2 regions of the Alistipes communis genome follow, and region 1 is predicted to be linked to the other one. Evidence: riboswitches for the same ligand, from Rfam matches in the RefSeq annotation. Region 1 holds a riboswitch; the other holds the start of a gene.
What was found. A riboswitch is a leader RNA that binds a small molecule or an ion and turns the genes downstream of it on or off. The one in region 1 is predicted to bind cobalamin.
Positions count from the first base shown of each region.

Region 2: another riboswitch for cobalamin. It lies ahead of nrdD (anaerobic ribonucleoside-triphosphate reductase); the one in region 1 lies ahead of FMF02_RS07385 (DUF5074 domain-containing protein).

Region 1 is NZ_AP019735.1:1,779,601-1,787,196, reverse strand. Features, by position in the region: gene FMF02_RS07395 (triple tyrosine motif-containing protein) at 1-2,712, opposite strand, end outside; gene FMF02_RS07390 (DUF134 domain-containing protein) at 2,922-3,746, shown strand; cobalamin riboswitch at 3,851-4,071, shown strand; gene FMF02_RS07385 (DUF5074 domain-containing protein) at 4,200-5,321, shown strand; gene FMF02_RS07380 (PKD-like domain-containing protein) at 5,331-7,034, shown strand; gene FMF02_RS07375 (TonB-dependent receptor) at 7,038-7,596, shown strand, end outside.
Region 2 is NZ_AP019735.1:1,395,700-1,403,295, reverse strand. Features, by position in the region: gene FMF02_RS05780 (hypothetical protein) at 1-1,387, opposite strand, end outside; cobalamin riboswitch at 1,879-2,083, shown strand; gene nrdD (anaerobic ribonucleoside-triphosphate reductase) at 2,386-4,533, shown strand; gene FMF02_RS05770 (4Fe-4S cluster-binding domain-containing protein) at 4,543-5,019, shown strand; gene FMF02_RS05765 (enoyl-ACP reductase FabI) at 5,271-6,149, shown strand; gene FMF02_RS05760 (endonuclease/exonuclease/phosphatase family protein) at 6,224-7,075, opposite strand; gene FMF02_RS05755 (ABC transporter permease) at 7,098-7,596, opposite strand, start outside.

The DNA of each region.
Region 1 (7,596 bases):
CATCAGCGAGGCGATCTCCTTGGTACAAAGATTCATTTTCAGGCAGGCGCTCAGACGCAGATCGCTGGTCGTCAGGTCGGGGAAGCGTTCCTTCATGATGCGGAAATAGGAAGAGTGCTTCTGCTCGAACTTGATCAGGAACAGCGTCCAGTCGCTCTCCGTATCGAGTTTGCTGCTTACATAGGCGTTGACTTTCTGCCACAGGGGCGCCGTCGTGCGGTTGCCCTGCTTCTGCTGGAACTCGTTGACCATGTCGCGCAGGCGCAGGATGATCTCGTTGCGCCCGATGAGCGTCGAACTCTGCGCCACGATCTCGGCGTCGCGCGTCTCGATCTGCCGGGTCAGCTCCCGGTTGGCGCGCCGCAACGCGACGATCTCCTGCAAGCGCAGACGCCGCAGGTAACGCCGGCGATAGAAACGCATCACCAACAGCCACAGACAATAGAAAGTGAAGGCCAGCAGCAGCACGTAGCCCGCATAGGCCCAGCCGGTAGCGTACCAGGGCGTGAGAACGACGAACGGGAAACGGGCGGGTTCCGACCAGCGGCCGAACACGTCGCCCACGGCGACCTCGAAGGTGTAGCGCCCCTGCGGCAAACGGGCGTAATCGGCCGTTCCCGTCCGGTCGGACTCCGACCATGCGCTCTCCATGCCCGTCAGGCGGTGGCGGAAACGCAGGCCGGGAACCGCGCCCCGACGCGGAGCGTAGCGGAAAGTCACCGAGTTGCGCTGGTGAGGAATCTCGACCGCAGCCGAGAGATCGTACCACGCCTCATCGCCCCGGCGCCCCGACGCACGCAGCGATTCGAGTAGCGGAGGAATCGGAGGGGGGGGGATTTCGACGGCCTGCGATGAGACGAGTTCGAAGCCGTTGTCCCCGCAGAAAAGACAGGTCGAATCGTCGAGCCGCGCCACCTGTTCGTACCCGTAGATCATGTTGTCGACCGGAATGCCGGCGCACGGCGTCAATTCGGCACTGCGCCGGCCGTCGTAACGCAATTTCCAGACGCCGCTGCCGGTAATGACCCAGAACCATTCGTCGGCATAGGGAATCACGCGGCGGATGTCCTCCACCGTGCGGAACGCCGCATCGAGCACCGTATCCGCCTCGATGCAGTCCGTATATTCGTTGTAACGGAAAAACCTGTCGTCGCCCATGAGCGCCACGCGGCCGCCCACGCGCAGCAAATGGAGTTTGTAGGGCAGTCCGTCGCCCGCACCGCCTCCGTAGAGCGTCCGCTCCTCGATGCGCCGGCCGTCGTCGCTCATGCGGCAGCGGTAGACCCCTTTCGACGGATGTTCGAGCCAGAGGTTGCGCATATAATCCGCCTCGATGCGGTAGACCGATTCGTCCAGTCCGTCGACCTCGTGCATCGTACCGTCGTCGTCGAGCAGCCGCAACTTGTAATAGGAGGCGTAGTAGGTGCGGCTCTTTTCGCCCAGTTTCACCCGCCGCAACCCGTAACCGCCCATGTCGGAACGGCGTACCAGCGAAAAATCGGGACGGAGTTCGGTGACGCCCGTGTTGTGGCTCACGTAGAGCCGCCCGTCGAGCAGGTCGAACGACCACGCCTGACCGCTCAGGCCGGCCACGGGGCGGAAATCGGAGGGATCGACGCCCGTCGCCAGACGGCTCTCGTCGACGGCGAAGACCCCCTGGTTGGTAGCCAGCAGCAACTTCCCCTGCCAGCGGCAGGCGTCGTAGAGCGAACCGGCCGCCCACTTGTTGTAGGTATGGTAATCCACCCCTTCGCAGAACAGCAGCAACGAAAGTCCCCGGTCGAGCGCCGCCCAGACATTTTGTTGCGCATCCTCCGCAAGCGCCATCACACTGTTGTTGAGCAGCCGGTTTTCGGTCGAAAGAACCGCGAGCAGCCGTCCGTCGGCACCGGCCTCGTACAATCCTCCGAAAAGCGTCCCGAAGAGATAGGTGCCGCGCGAGGTTCGGATGCCGCAGTTGAGTTCGTCGCGCCGCAACCGCTCCGACAGCGCCGGACTCCACGGCGTGAACCGTTCGCCGTCGTAGCGCCACAATCCGTCGGTACCCGTCCCCACGATCCATTCGCCCTCGTGCGGCCCGGGCAGCAGCACCCGCACGGTCGTCGTCGAGAAGCGTTCGCTGTCGGGCAGCCGCTCGAAGGACTCCTGCCGCATCCGATAGAGCGGGCCGCCCATCTCCTGCACCCAGAACTCGTCGCCCGCACGCAGAAGAAAGAGCATGTTCATCTCGCCCGTCAGGCGGCGGACGCGCTCGTAATCATAAAGGTAGATGCCGTGGAACGATTGAAACAACACCCCCTGCGGCGTGATGTAGATTTTCCAGAAATCGCTGTCCGAAAAGCGGGGATTGCGCTGAGCCGGAACGAGCGACGTATAGCGCAGCGCACCCGAAGCGTCGCGATCCCAGCGCCCGAACTCCTCGAACCCGCCCGTGAAGATCACGTCGTGCGACAGCGGGGCCACCGAACGCACGATCGAGGCGCGGGGCAGTTCGTACAACCGCCATTGCAGGCCGTCGAATTCGAGCAGCCCCTTGTCGTTGCCGGCATAGAGCGTTCCCGCATCGTCTTCGGCCACCGCCCAGTTCTTGTTGGCCGCCCGATAATCGGACGGCAGCAGGTTGATGACACCGGGACCGGCGGCACGCGACGACATCGCCGAAAGCACTCCGGTCAGGAGACAAAACAGGCTGTACAAGAACTTGATCGGCATAAAAGTCTTCACGGATTAGGAGATAAAAATAGGCCTTTTTTACGAAATATCCAAACCTTCGCCCGAAGAAACGCCCCGCAGCGAACCGGATTTTCGCACGATCGAAGCTCCCCTGCACCTTCGGACAAATGGTAACATAGCATATTTTCCATCATTTATTTTGAACTTATGTTCATAATTAATAACTTTGCGGAAACGAGTTTTTTGTCATGCCGCGTCCCCGCAAATGCTGTTACATCGCCCAACCGCCCGCCGTCGCGGGAATGCGTCCCGTCGGCGGAGATAGCGTCGCTCCCGAAGCCGTCACGCTTCGGTACGACGAATACGAAGCGATCCGCCTGATCGACCACCAGGGATTGACACAGGCCGCGGCGGCCGAGCGCATGGGCATTTCCCGCCCCACCTGCACGCGTCTCTACGACCGTGCCCGCCACACGCTCGCCGCCGCGCTCGTCGAAGGGCGGCCGCTGCGCATCGAAGGCGGAAAGGTCTGCCACTCCGAACGCTGGTACCGCTGCCCGCACTGCCGGCGCATCCACACCGGAACACCCCGCTGTCCGGCCTGCCGCCGCAATGAAGACTCCGAGATACTCGGACAACCGAATACAACATATAATCCTGTTAACACTGTCATCATGGAAAAAATCGCACTTCCGACCCGCAACGGCGCGGTCGACGACCACTTCGGCCACTGCGAATGCTACACGATCTTCACGCTCGACGCCGACCGCCGCATCGCCGGCCGCCAGACGCTACCCGCCGCCGAAGGCTGCGGCTGTAAATCCGACATCGCCCCCCGCCTGCACGCCATGGGCGTCGACGTGATGCTTGCCGGCAACATGGGCGACGGGGCGAAAAACGTCCTCCAACGCAACGGTATCGCCGTCATCCGCGGCTGCCACGGGCCTGTCGAGGAGGTCGTCGCGGCCTATCTGGCCGGCCGGATCGCCGATTCGGGCGACGCCTGCGCACACCATCACGAAGGCGGCTGCCCCGAACACCACGGGACGACAGGCTGGCACCTCGCCGAATGACGGAAACCGGTGCCGACGGCACGATCCGCAACCCTTCTGCGGCGATCTTTTCGAGAGGTCGCCGCTATTTTTCCGTAAAAAGCCGCTTTCTGGAAAATTCTTCGTATTTTTGCCTCGCCGAGAGTTCCAACGGCGCGGCGAAGCCTCGCTGCGCCCGGATGAAAAGGGAATCGGGTGTAACTCCCGAACAGTTCCCGCTGCTGTAAATTCCGGCATCCGTCCCGAGCGACGGATGTACTCCGCGACACGTTCAGGCCACTGATTTCGATCGGGAAGGCGTCGCAGAAGGAAAAGTCAGAAGACCTGCTTTCGGCCCGAAAAGACGGATTCACGCCTGCGGGGTACGGGCCGGAAGCCGAATGCGCACACTGCTTGCGCGACCTGCTGCCAGACCGATCCCTCCCCTCTCTCCCGCCGCCGTGATCCCGTCCGATACGACAAAGTTCGACGACTATGATACGATTCGGAACGATAGCGGCCGCATGGTGCGCCGTATTGCTGCTGGCAGCCTGCGAAAGTTCGGGGCCGGCTGAAAAAGAGGATTTCGACACGGGCGGCAGCGCGGGGGTCTTCTGCCTCTGCGAAGGCAACATGAACGCCGGCAACGCCTCGCTCTCCTACTACGACCCCGCCGCACGCACGGTGCAGAACGAAGTCTTCTACCGTGCCAACGGCGCCAAACTGGGCGACGTGGCGCAATCGATCTTCCTGCGCGAAGGGCGCGTCTTCATCCCGATGGACAATTCGGGCGTAATCTGGGCCATCGACGCCGACACCTTCCGCGTCGAGGGGAAGCTCGAAGCGGCGAGCAGCCAGCACCCCGACGAGAACAACCACATCGTCGCGCCGCGCTACATCCACTTCCTGAGCGACACGAAGGCCTACGTGACCGACTTGTTCAGCCCCTACATCACCGTCTTCGACCCCCGCACCTGCAAGATAACGGGCGCCATCCACACCGGTCAGGCACCGTCGACGGGCAGCTACAACTCCACGGAACAGATGGCGCAGTACGACAAGTGGGTCTTCGTCAACTGCTGGTCGTACAGCAACAAGATCCTGGTCATCGACTCCGAGCAGGACAAGGTGGTGCACGAAATCGAACTGCGGAGCATCCAGCCCAATTCGCTGGTCGTCGACCGCAACGGCAAACTGTGGGCGCTGACCGACGGCGGCTACGCCGGCAGCGAATACGGGCAGACCGAACCCTGTCTCTACCGCATCGACGCTGCAACCTGGCGCGTCGAACAGGAATTCGTCTTCGAAAAGGAGGAGTACCCCTCGGAGCTCTGCATCAACGGTGCGGGCGACGTGCTCTACTTCATCAACGACGGCATCTGCAAGATGTCGGTCACGGCCGCGCACGCTCCCGTCAGGCCGTTGATCCCCAACGAGCGGCGGCACCAGATCTACGGTCTGGCGGTCGATCCCACGAGCGGGGAGATCTACGTGGGCGACGCGATCGATTTCGAACAGCCGGGCGTGGTCTACCGCTACCGCGACACCGGTCAGAGCGCCGAACTGGTCGACTCGTTCGGCGTGGGAATGCTACCCAGCGCCTTCGCATTCAAATAGGAAACCGCCATGAGAAAGACGCTCTCCCTGCTCGCCGCACTGCTCGCCGTCGCCTGCGGCGGGGACGAACAAACCGACACCTCGGCACTGCAACCCACCATTACGCAGCAGGAGGCCAACGCCCGCTACCGCGTGAAGGCGGGGCGCGAACTGCTCATCGCCCCGAGCTATACTAACGCCGAAGGGGCGCGCTTCACCTGGACGTGCGACGACGAGGTGGTCTGCCGCGAAGCCTCCTACGTCTTCCGGCGCGACAAGGCCGGCATCTACTACCTCTCGCTGCGCGTCGAAAATGACTACGGCGCCGCCGAAGACGAACTGCGCGTGCGGGTCGACGCGCTCGAAGCGCCCTGCATCACGCTCATCGAACCCGTCGGAGGGTTCACCGTCGCGGCCGATGCCGAACTGACGATCGCTCCCACCGTCGAGAACGGCCAGACGGCGCGCTTCCGATGGACGATCGACGGAGAAATGGTCGGCGAAGCGGCGGAGTACCTTTTCCGGCGGCACGAATGCGGCGACTACGAAGTGACGTTCAGCGCCGCGAACGACGACGGCGAGGACTCGGTCTCGTTCACTGTAAAAGTATTGTCTCCGGAGCAGATGCCCTTCTCGTGGGAATTTCCCCAGACGGCCTATAACGTCGCGCGGGGACGCACGATCCGCCTGAAAGGGTGGAACCCCGTCAACGCCTTCGACGCCGAATACATCTGGGAGGTCGACGGCACGGAGCGACAACGCGGAGCGCAGCTCGAATACCGCTTCGAAGCCCTCGAAGAAGGACCGCACGAAGTGACGGTCACCATGCGCAACAGCTATGCGACCCGCTCGCAAACACTGTCGGTCAACGTCTGTGCTGCCGAAGGCACCTATTACCGGCCCGCCGACGCCGCGAGCCGGGCGTCGACCGTCCGCGTCTTCGAGTACCTGCCCGCGCCCGGACTGTGGGTGAGCGGCTACATGTACGGCCCGCTCTTCACCGCCACGACGATGGCCGAAGCGTGCGCCCACGTGCAATCGCGCTTCGACATCAACTACATGATCTCGCTGGGAGCGTGGGGCGGCTACGTCGTCGCAGGCTTCGACCACAGCGTCGACAACAGCGGCGGCGGAGTCGACCTGGCCATCCGCGGCAATCCCTACTCCTACCAGTCGGAGCCAGGCGTCGTCTGGGTCGCACAGGACGAGAACGGCGACGGGGAACCCAACGACACGTGGTACGAACTGGCCGGTTCGGAGTACGACAGCGCTGAAACGATCTACGACTATTCGGTCACCTACTATCAGCCTACGCGCGCGCAGGCCGCCGTCGTCTGGCGCGACAACCGCGGCGGCGGGGGCACGATCGACCACAACGCCTACTGGAACCCTTCGGACAGCTACTATCAGCCGTGGCTGCCCGAAGGAGAGTGCACCTTCTACGGCACGCGCCTGCTGGACCGCTCGTACGTTGACGCTTCGGGGCAGACCGTCGTTCCTCCCTACGACTGGGGTTATGCCGACAACGCGGGCAAAAGCGACTACGACGGGCAGTTCTGCCTTTTCCGCCTGAGCAACGCCCGCACCTTCGACGGCCGGCCCGCCGACCTGAAATACATCGACTTCGTGAAGATACAGACCGGCCAGATGGGCAAGACCGCACTGCTGGGCGAAACCTCCACCGAGGTGCACCACATCGTCGACTACCACCTTATCGACCGAGAAACCGAATAACCCATGCGCCGCCTCACGCTCCTTCCGCTGCTCATTCTCCCGCTGCTCGCCGCCGCGCAGGAGGAGCGCCCCGCGTGGTCGCTCCCGATCGAGGAGGTGCCGGTGGTGACCCGCCGCACGATGAAGGAGATCGGCGTGCAGCGCACGCAGCTGGATTCGACCGTGCTGCACGACAACATCTCGCTCTCGATGGCCGACGTGCTGACGCAGAACGCCAACCTCTTCATCAAGAGCTACGGCCGTGCCACGCTCGCGACGGCCGAATTCCGCGGCACGTCGCCCTCGCACACGCAGGTGACGTGGAACGGGATGCGGATCAACTCGCCGATGCTCGGCACGGTCGACTTCTCGATGATCCCCGCGTTCTTCATCGACGCCGCGACGCTGCTGCACGGCGCCTCTTCGATCGGCGTCACGGGCGGCGCACTGGGCGGCGCCGTCGTGCTCGGCACCCGCCCGTCCGCGCAGCGGGGCTGGCAAACGCAATACGTGCAGGGCGTCGGGTCGTTCTCGACCTTCGACCAATACCTGCGCGTAAGCTACGGCGGCCAGCGGTGGAGCG
Region 2 (7,596 bases), 380 kb from region 1:
CGTCGAGGTCGCCCATCGCCAGATCGGTATCGGTGTCGACCGTCACGTCGCCCGTCCAGATATATTCGTTGCCGGCCCAGTCGATCTCGTAGCCATTCTCCATCTCGATGAAGGCGTCCGCAATGGACGAAGGCGTATTTTTGTCGAACAGCTCCTTGCTGCACACGCCGATATAGTAGCGCGTAGCCGCATTGGACGGCCGGACGGAGATGTCGAATGCCGTCACGGAGACATTCCGGAAGGAGATGCCGAACGTGCAGTCGTCCGTCGGCACGAACGCTTCGGTACGCACCGTCTCGCGCGTCACGCCCGTCAGCGGCCTGCCCTCTTCGGTCAGGGCGAACGCGTAGACCACGTACTCCGTATCGGGCGAAAGTTTCGTGAATTCGTAGCCGTCGGGGCCGATCGAGAGAAAGTCGGTCCAGTCGAGATCGTAACCGTTGGCCTGGTAATAGGCCGCCGTCTCTTTCAGGTCGGCGACCACCGAAGCGACGATTTCGGCGTCGGTACCCCATGTGTCGAAATCGGCCTTCGCCGCCAGATCGAAATAGTAGAAGCAACCCGTATTGGAGGGCGTCACCTCCACGTCGCAGGTCGATTCGGTCTCTTCGTGCGCAATGGCGAACTCGCAGGAGAAGGGCCCGGTGCGGAACTCGGTCTTCGAGATCGCCGACGTGGCGACCCCTTCGGCTGTCATACCGTAGGCATAGGCGTAATAGTCGGTGTCGGAAGCGAGTCCGGAGATCGTCTGTTCGCCGGTGGGGCCTGTCGTAAGGAACATGTCCAGCATCTCGGCGAACGTCTTTCCAGCCAGGTCGGCCTGCCCCTGTATGTACTCGATGTCGCTGCGGATATAATCGGCCTCGGTCGCATAGCTGTCGAAAAGCGACTTCTCGACCACCATCGGAACATAGCTCGCGGTATCGTCCGACGGCGTCCACGCCACTACGGCGCTGCTTCCGTCGATACCCGACACCCGAATGTCGAAGGTGAGTTCCGGCGTTTCGGGCGCCGGCTGCAAGAGGGTCACCACTTTCTTCTCAGCACCCTTATAGGTCAACGCGACGTTGGCGATGCGTACCTCGCCCTCGCTCGGATCGAACGCAAAGCCGATCCGGCCGGAAACGGAGTAATCGAACGAATGCACCCACGCATCGGTCGTCGAAGCGGCGATAGCCTCGCCCTCGACCGGATTTTCGACCTCGTATTCGAACCACGACGTTCCGCCTTCGGGCGAAACCGAAAGGGGCGACGCTGCGACCGCCTCCGGAAGTTTGATAACGGGCGCCGGCGCCTCGGGCGGTGCGGGATCGTCGGTGTCGCTGTCGCTGCAACCGCCGGCAAGAAGCGCCGAAGCGGCGAACAGAAAAGTCAAAAAACGTTTCATAGGCAAAATGGATTTTGTGTGGCGGTAAAACGGGGCTTTCCGAAACGCCCGTCGCCCTGTCACGGTTAAAAACGATCGATCCGCCGTCCGGCCTGCGGTTTCGCTCCGGAACGGCTTGCGGCCGGATTCGGGATCGGGCACACAGGCAAATATAGCGTAAAATAATTTATATCCAAACATCGTAACCCATTGCATTTCCAGCAGTTGAATTACACTTCCGAGCCGAAAGCAGCGGTTTTCGCACGAATCGGAAGGAAGAATCGGGATTGTCGGGGCGGATCGGTCGCGGACGGAGCGATCGGGTTACGGATCGTAACCTTTCGTTTTTTCGATCTTTTCCGGAATCATCCCCCTCCGTTCCGTGCCCGAATTCCCTTTTACTGCGGGATACCCCTTTCCGCCGGAGCATCAGTCCGTTGACGGCGGCTGTTCATAAAATGTTGATAGGTTTTCCCTGCGAACGGCTGCGGCACTTGCAAAAGCACTATATTTGCATACACAAGGATGACGGTTCCTTGCCGCCGTGTCATGCGGCGGAGGGATGAAAAGGGAACGCCTGTGCAATTCAGGGACTATCCCCGTAGCTGTAACTTCCACGACAAAGGCCGCACAATCTCCGCCACTGCCGCCAGCGGGCGACGGGAAGGCGTGCCGGCCGGAACGAGTCAGAAGACCTGCCGTCCTCCCTTCGTTCGGAGCTTTCGGGTCGAAGAGCCAGACGATGCGATCTGCCCTGCGGGGATTATCTGCCCGTACCGGCGCGGTCGCTGTCGTATCGCATTCATTCCCGCAACACCGCAGCCGAAATCGCCCTTTCCGACCGTGACCGGTCACGGAGCATCCGTGCGAAGCGCCGGAAGCGCCGCAGAGGACGATTCGACAGGGATTGTCGCCATGAAGGGCGGAGAGGAGACTCTCCGTAACGCAAGTCCGACGGGATTTCATGCCGACGCCCGACCTAAGATAAGTCACCCCCTTCCGTCGGACGCATGTCAACTATGAGCAGTTCCGAAATTTTCATCACCAAGCGCGACGGCAAACGCGAGCGTTTCTCGATCGACAAGATCCGTGCGGCCATCGCCAAAGCCTTCCTCTCGGTCGGGAGTTTCGCCACCGACGAGATGCTCACCCAGATTCTGGGACGCATCCGCGTCGCGGACGGCACGACCGTCGAACAGATTCAGAACCAGGTCGAGACGGCGCTGATGGCCGAACGCTACTACAAGGTGGCCAAAGCCTACATCATCTACCGGCAGGAACATACCGAAGACCGCGAAGTGCGCGACAAGCTGCAATTCCTGATGAACTACTGCGAGGCCAAGAACCCCGCCACCGGCTCGAAATACGACGCCAACGCCAACGTCGAGAACAAGAATATCGCCACGCTCATCGGCGAGCTGCCCAAGCAGAACTTCATCCGTCTCAACCGCCGCCTGCTGACCGACCGGTTGAAGGAGATGTACGGCAAAGAAGTCTCCGACCGTTACCTCGAACTGCTCGACCGCCATTTCATCTACAAGAACGACGAGACGTCGCTGGCCAACTACTGCGCCTCGATCACGATGTATCCGTGGCTGCTGAGCGGCACGACCTCGATCGGCGGCAACTCGACGCGGCCGACCAATCTCAAATCCTTCTGCGGCGGCTTCGTCAACATGGTCTTCATCGTCTCGTCGATGCTCTCGGGCGCCTGCGCCACCCCCGAATTCCTGATGTACATGAACTACTTCATCGCGCAGGAGTTCGGCGAGGACTACTACCGGCGCGCCGACGAGGTGGTCGACCTCTCGCGCCACCGCCGCACGATCGACAAGGTCATCACCGACTGCTTCGAACAGGTGGTCTACTCGATCAACCAGCCCACCGGCGCACGCAACTTCCAGGCCGTCTTCTGGAATATCGCCTACTACGACCGCTACTACTTCGAATCGCTCTTCGGCGAGTTCCGTTTCCCCGACGGGTCGCGCCCCGACTGGGAGGGGCTGTCGTGGTTGCAGAAACGCTTCATGAAGTGGTTCAACGCCGAACGGCTCAAAACCGTGCTCACCTTCCCCGTCGAGACGATGGCGCTGCTGACCCGCGACGGCGACGTGATGGACGCCGAGTGGGGCGACTTCACGGCCCAGATGTACGCCGAAGGACATTCGTTCTTCACCTACATGAGCGACAACGCCGACTCGCTGTCGTCGTGCTGCCGCCTGCGCAACGAGATCCAGGACAACGGATTCAGCTACACGCTGGGAGCGGGCGGTGTCTCGACCGGTTCGAAGAGCGTGCTGACGATCAACCTCAACCGCTGTATCCAGTACGCCGAGCGGCAGGGCATTCCCTACCTGTCGTTCCTCGAAGAGGTGGTCGACCTTACGCACAAGGTGCAGCTGGCCTACAACGAGAACCTCAAAGAGCTGCAACGCAAGGGAATGCTTCCGCTCTTCGACGCGGGCTACATCAACCTGTCGCGCCAGTACCTCACCATCGGCATCAACGGCCTGGTCGAGGCGGCCGAATACAAGGGGATCGCCATCGTCGACAACCCCGACTACGTGCGCTTCACCGAAGAGATTCTGGGGTTGATCGAGCGCTACAACCACAAGTACCGCTCGAAGGAGGTGATGTTCAACTGCGAGATGATCCCCGCCGAAAACGTGGGCGTGAAGCATGCCAAATGGGATCGCGAGGACGGCTATAAGGTGCCGCGCGACTGCTACAACAGCTATTTCTACGTCGTCGAGGACACGACGCTCAACATCGCCGACAAGTTCCGCCTGCACGGCGCGCAGTACATCGCCCACCTCACGGGCGGCTCGGCGCTGCACATGAATCTCGAAGAGCACCTTTCGCAACCGCAGTACCGCCACCTGTTGCGCGTGGCGGCGCAGGAGGGATGCAACTACTTCACGTTCAACATCCCCAACACGGTCTGCAACGACTGCGGACACATCGACAAACGCTATTTGAAGGAGTGCCCCCGCTGCCACTCGACGAACCTCGACTACCTGACGCGCGTGATCGGCTACATGAAGCGCATCAGCAACTTCTCGCAGGCGCGGCAGCAGGAGGCTGCGCGGCGGTATTACAACCGTCCGGAACGGATCGAGGGCGGCGTCGAAGAGCGCAGCGTGGCGGCACCGCGACGCGACGAATAGCCGACGGCCATGCTTCGTTACACCGACTACGACATCGTGTTCCGCGAGATCCCCGACGAGACGACGCTCGCCGTCAACCTCGCGGGATGCCCCAACCGCTGCCCGGGCTGCCACAGCCCGCAGTTGCAGGAACCGATCGGCGAACCGCTCACCGAGGAGGTCGTGGAGCGGCTGCTGGCGCGCTACGGCGCTGCGGTCACCTGCTTCTGCCTGATGGGAGGCGACGCCGAACCGCACGAGGCAGCGCGGCTGGCGCTCTTCGCCCGCCGGCTGCGGCCCGCCCTGCGCACGGGGTGGTACTCCGGACGTGCGGCGTTGCCCGAAGGGTTCGATCCGACGGGAGTTTTCGACTACGTGAAACTCGGCCCCTACATCGCTGCGCGGGGGCCGCTCGACGATCCGGCGACCAACCAGCGGCTATGGCGCATCCGGCCCGACGGCCGACGCGAAGATCTCACGCCGCGGTTCTGGCGCAAACGAGGCTGAAAAACCGATCGGGGAGAGCAAATGCTCTCCCCGATCACGTCAGACCCCGTCTCCGCCGCCGATCGCCCCTCCTCGAACGGCCGGCGATGCTGCCCGCCTGCGGACAGACGCCCCGCGAGCGGCCGAACAGCGGACAAACAGACGAAAGAATCGGGCGATTCGAAAAAAAATGTTTACCTTTACGCCCTGTTTTACAGGATTCGACGCCCGAAGGCTTTGTGTCCGGCGTCCGGTAACTAAAACTGAATTTTATGTCATTCAATCTGTTAAAAGGGAAGAAAGGAATCATTTTCGGCGCGCTCAACGAGCAGTCGATCGCATGGAAGGTAGCCGAACGCGCCGTCGAAGAGGGCGCCGAGATCGTGCTGACCAATACCCCCGTGTCGCTGCGCATGGGAACGCTCAACGAACTGGCGGCCAAATGCAACGCTCCGGTCATCGCGGCCGACGCCACGTCGGTGGCCGATCTGGAACACCTCGTGGACGAGGCGATGAAGCACTTCGGCGGGCCGTTCGACTTCGCGCTCCACTCGATCGGCATGTCGCCCAACGTGCGCAAGGGCCGCACCTACGACGACCTCGACTACGATTACCTGCAAAAGACGCTCGACATATCGGCCATTTCGTTCCACAAGATGATCCAGGTGCTGCGCAAGAAAGACGCCCTGCGCGAATGGGGTTCGATCGTGGCGCTGAGCTATATCGCCGCACAGCGCACGCTCTACGGCTACAACGACATGGCCGACGCCAAGGCGCTGCTCGAATCGATCGCCCGCAGTTTCGGCTATATCTACGGCCGCGAGAAGCACGTGCGCATCAATACCGTGTCGCAGTCGCCTACGCCGACCACCGCGGGCAACGGCGTGCTGGGGCTCAAAGACCTCATGGAGTTCGCGGAGAGCATGTCGCCGCTGGGCAACGCCTCGGCGAACGACTGCGCCGATTACGTGCTGACGCTCTTCTCGGATCTGACGCGCAAGGTGACGATGCAGAACCTCTTCCACGACGGCGGCTTCTCGTCGATGGGTATGAGCCGCCGCGCGATGCGCACCTACGAAAAGGGGCTGCGCTTCGAGGACGTACACGAGCATCAGTTCCCCTTCGGCACGGGCGACAACAAGGAGGAATAGGGCTTCGGCGTCGAACGCAAGCGGGGCGGCTTCCATCGTGGAGCCGCCCCGCCGGTTTTATCGCCCGTATCCGGCTATTTCAGCCGCACGACGATCTCGATGGGATAGTGATCCGAGATATAAGGCACGCCGTAGTCGCCGTCGAGCGTGCGGTACGACAGGCACTTCATGTTGCGCACGAAGAGGTGGTCGATGACCATCGAGTTGGGCGCCTGCCCCCAGCCGTTGTACGTTCCCTTGCGGTCGGTAACGGGGGCCTTCTCGCGCGCCGGCGTCATGAACTTTTTGAGCGGGTCGAAGATCCGATCGTCGATCGTCGAGTTCAAGTCGCCGCCCACGACGACGGCCGCCTTGCGGCCCGCGATCTGCTGCACCTCCCGCACGACGAGCTTCACACCCTCGCGGCGCGCCACCACGCCCTTGTGGTCAAGATGCGTGTTGAAGTAGTAGAACTCCTTGCCCGTGGCCTTCTCGCGCAGATGCACCCACGTCATCGTACGGTTGCAGGCGCCGTCCCAGCCGCGCGACACGCGGTCGGGAGTCTCGCTCAGCCACAGGTCGCCGTGGTCGAGCAGATCGTAGCGGTCGCGCAGGTAGAAGACGGCCATGATCTCGCCGCCCTCCTTGCCGTCGTCGCGGCCCACGCCCACGCGGCCGTACTGCGGAAGGTTCTCCTCGATGTACTTCACCTGGAAGAGGTAGCCTTCCTGGATGCCGAAGACCGTCGGCGCTTCGCGTTCGAGCATCCGCAGCGTCGCTTCGCGGCGGTGTTCCCAGCTGTTGGCACCGTCGTCGGCCACGCCGAGGCGGATGTTGTAGGAGATGATCTTCGCTTCGCCCTCCGGCGTCGCATCCGCGACGGGAGCCGCAAAGGCGGCGGCAGTGAATCCGGCCGCGGCCAAAAGAGTGAGAATAGATGTTTTCATCGATATTTGGATTGGTTTCGAATCAATATTTGTAGCGAATCCACCGGAACATCTCGCGCAGCGTCGGTTTCTTGCCGTACATGAAGATCCCCACGCGGTAGATCTTGGCCGAGAGCCACACCATCCCCACGAACGCGGCGTAGAGCAGCACGAGCGAGAGGACGATCTCCCACGTCGGGATGCCGTAGGGAATGCGCGCCATCATCACCACGGGCGAAGTGAAGGGGATGAGCGAGAACCAGAACGCGAGCGGCGAATTGGGGTCGTTGAGCACCGACATCTCGACGATGACGGCCAGAATGATGGGGATCATGATCGGCGTCTGCAACTGCGCGGCGTCCTGTGCGTTGTCGACCGCCGACCCGACGGCCGCGAACATCGCCGAATAGAGCAGATAACCGCCCACGACAAAGAGCAGCAGGTAGCCGAACAGCATCGCCAGATAACCCACGTCGGTAGCCAGGGCGATGGCGCCGAGCGTTTCGGGGTCGAAATCGCCCGCCGCGGCTGTCGCCGCACCG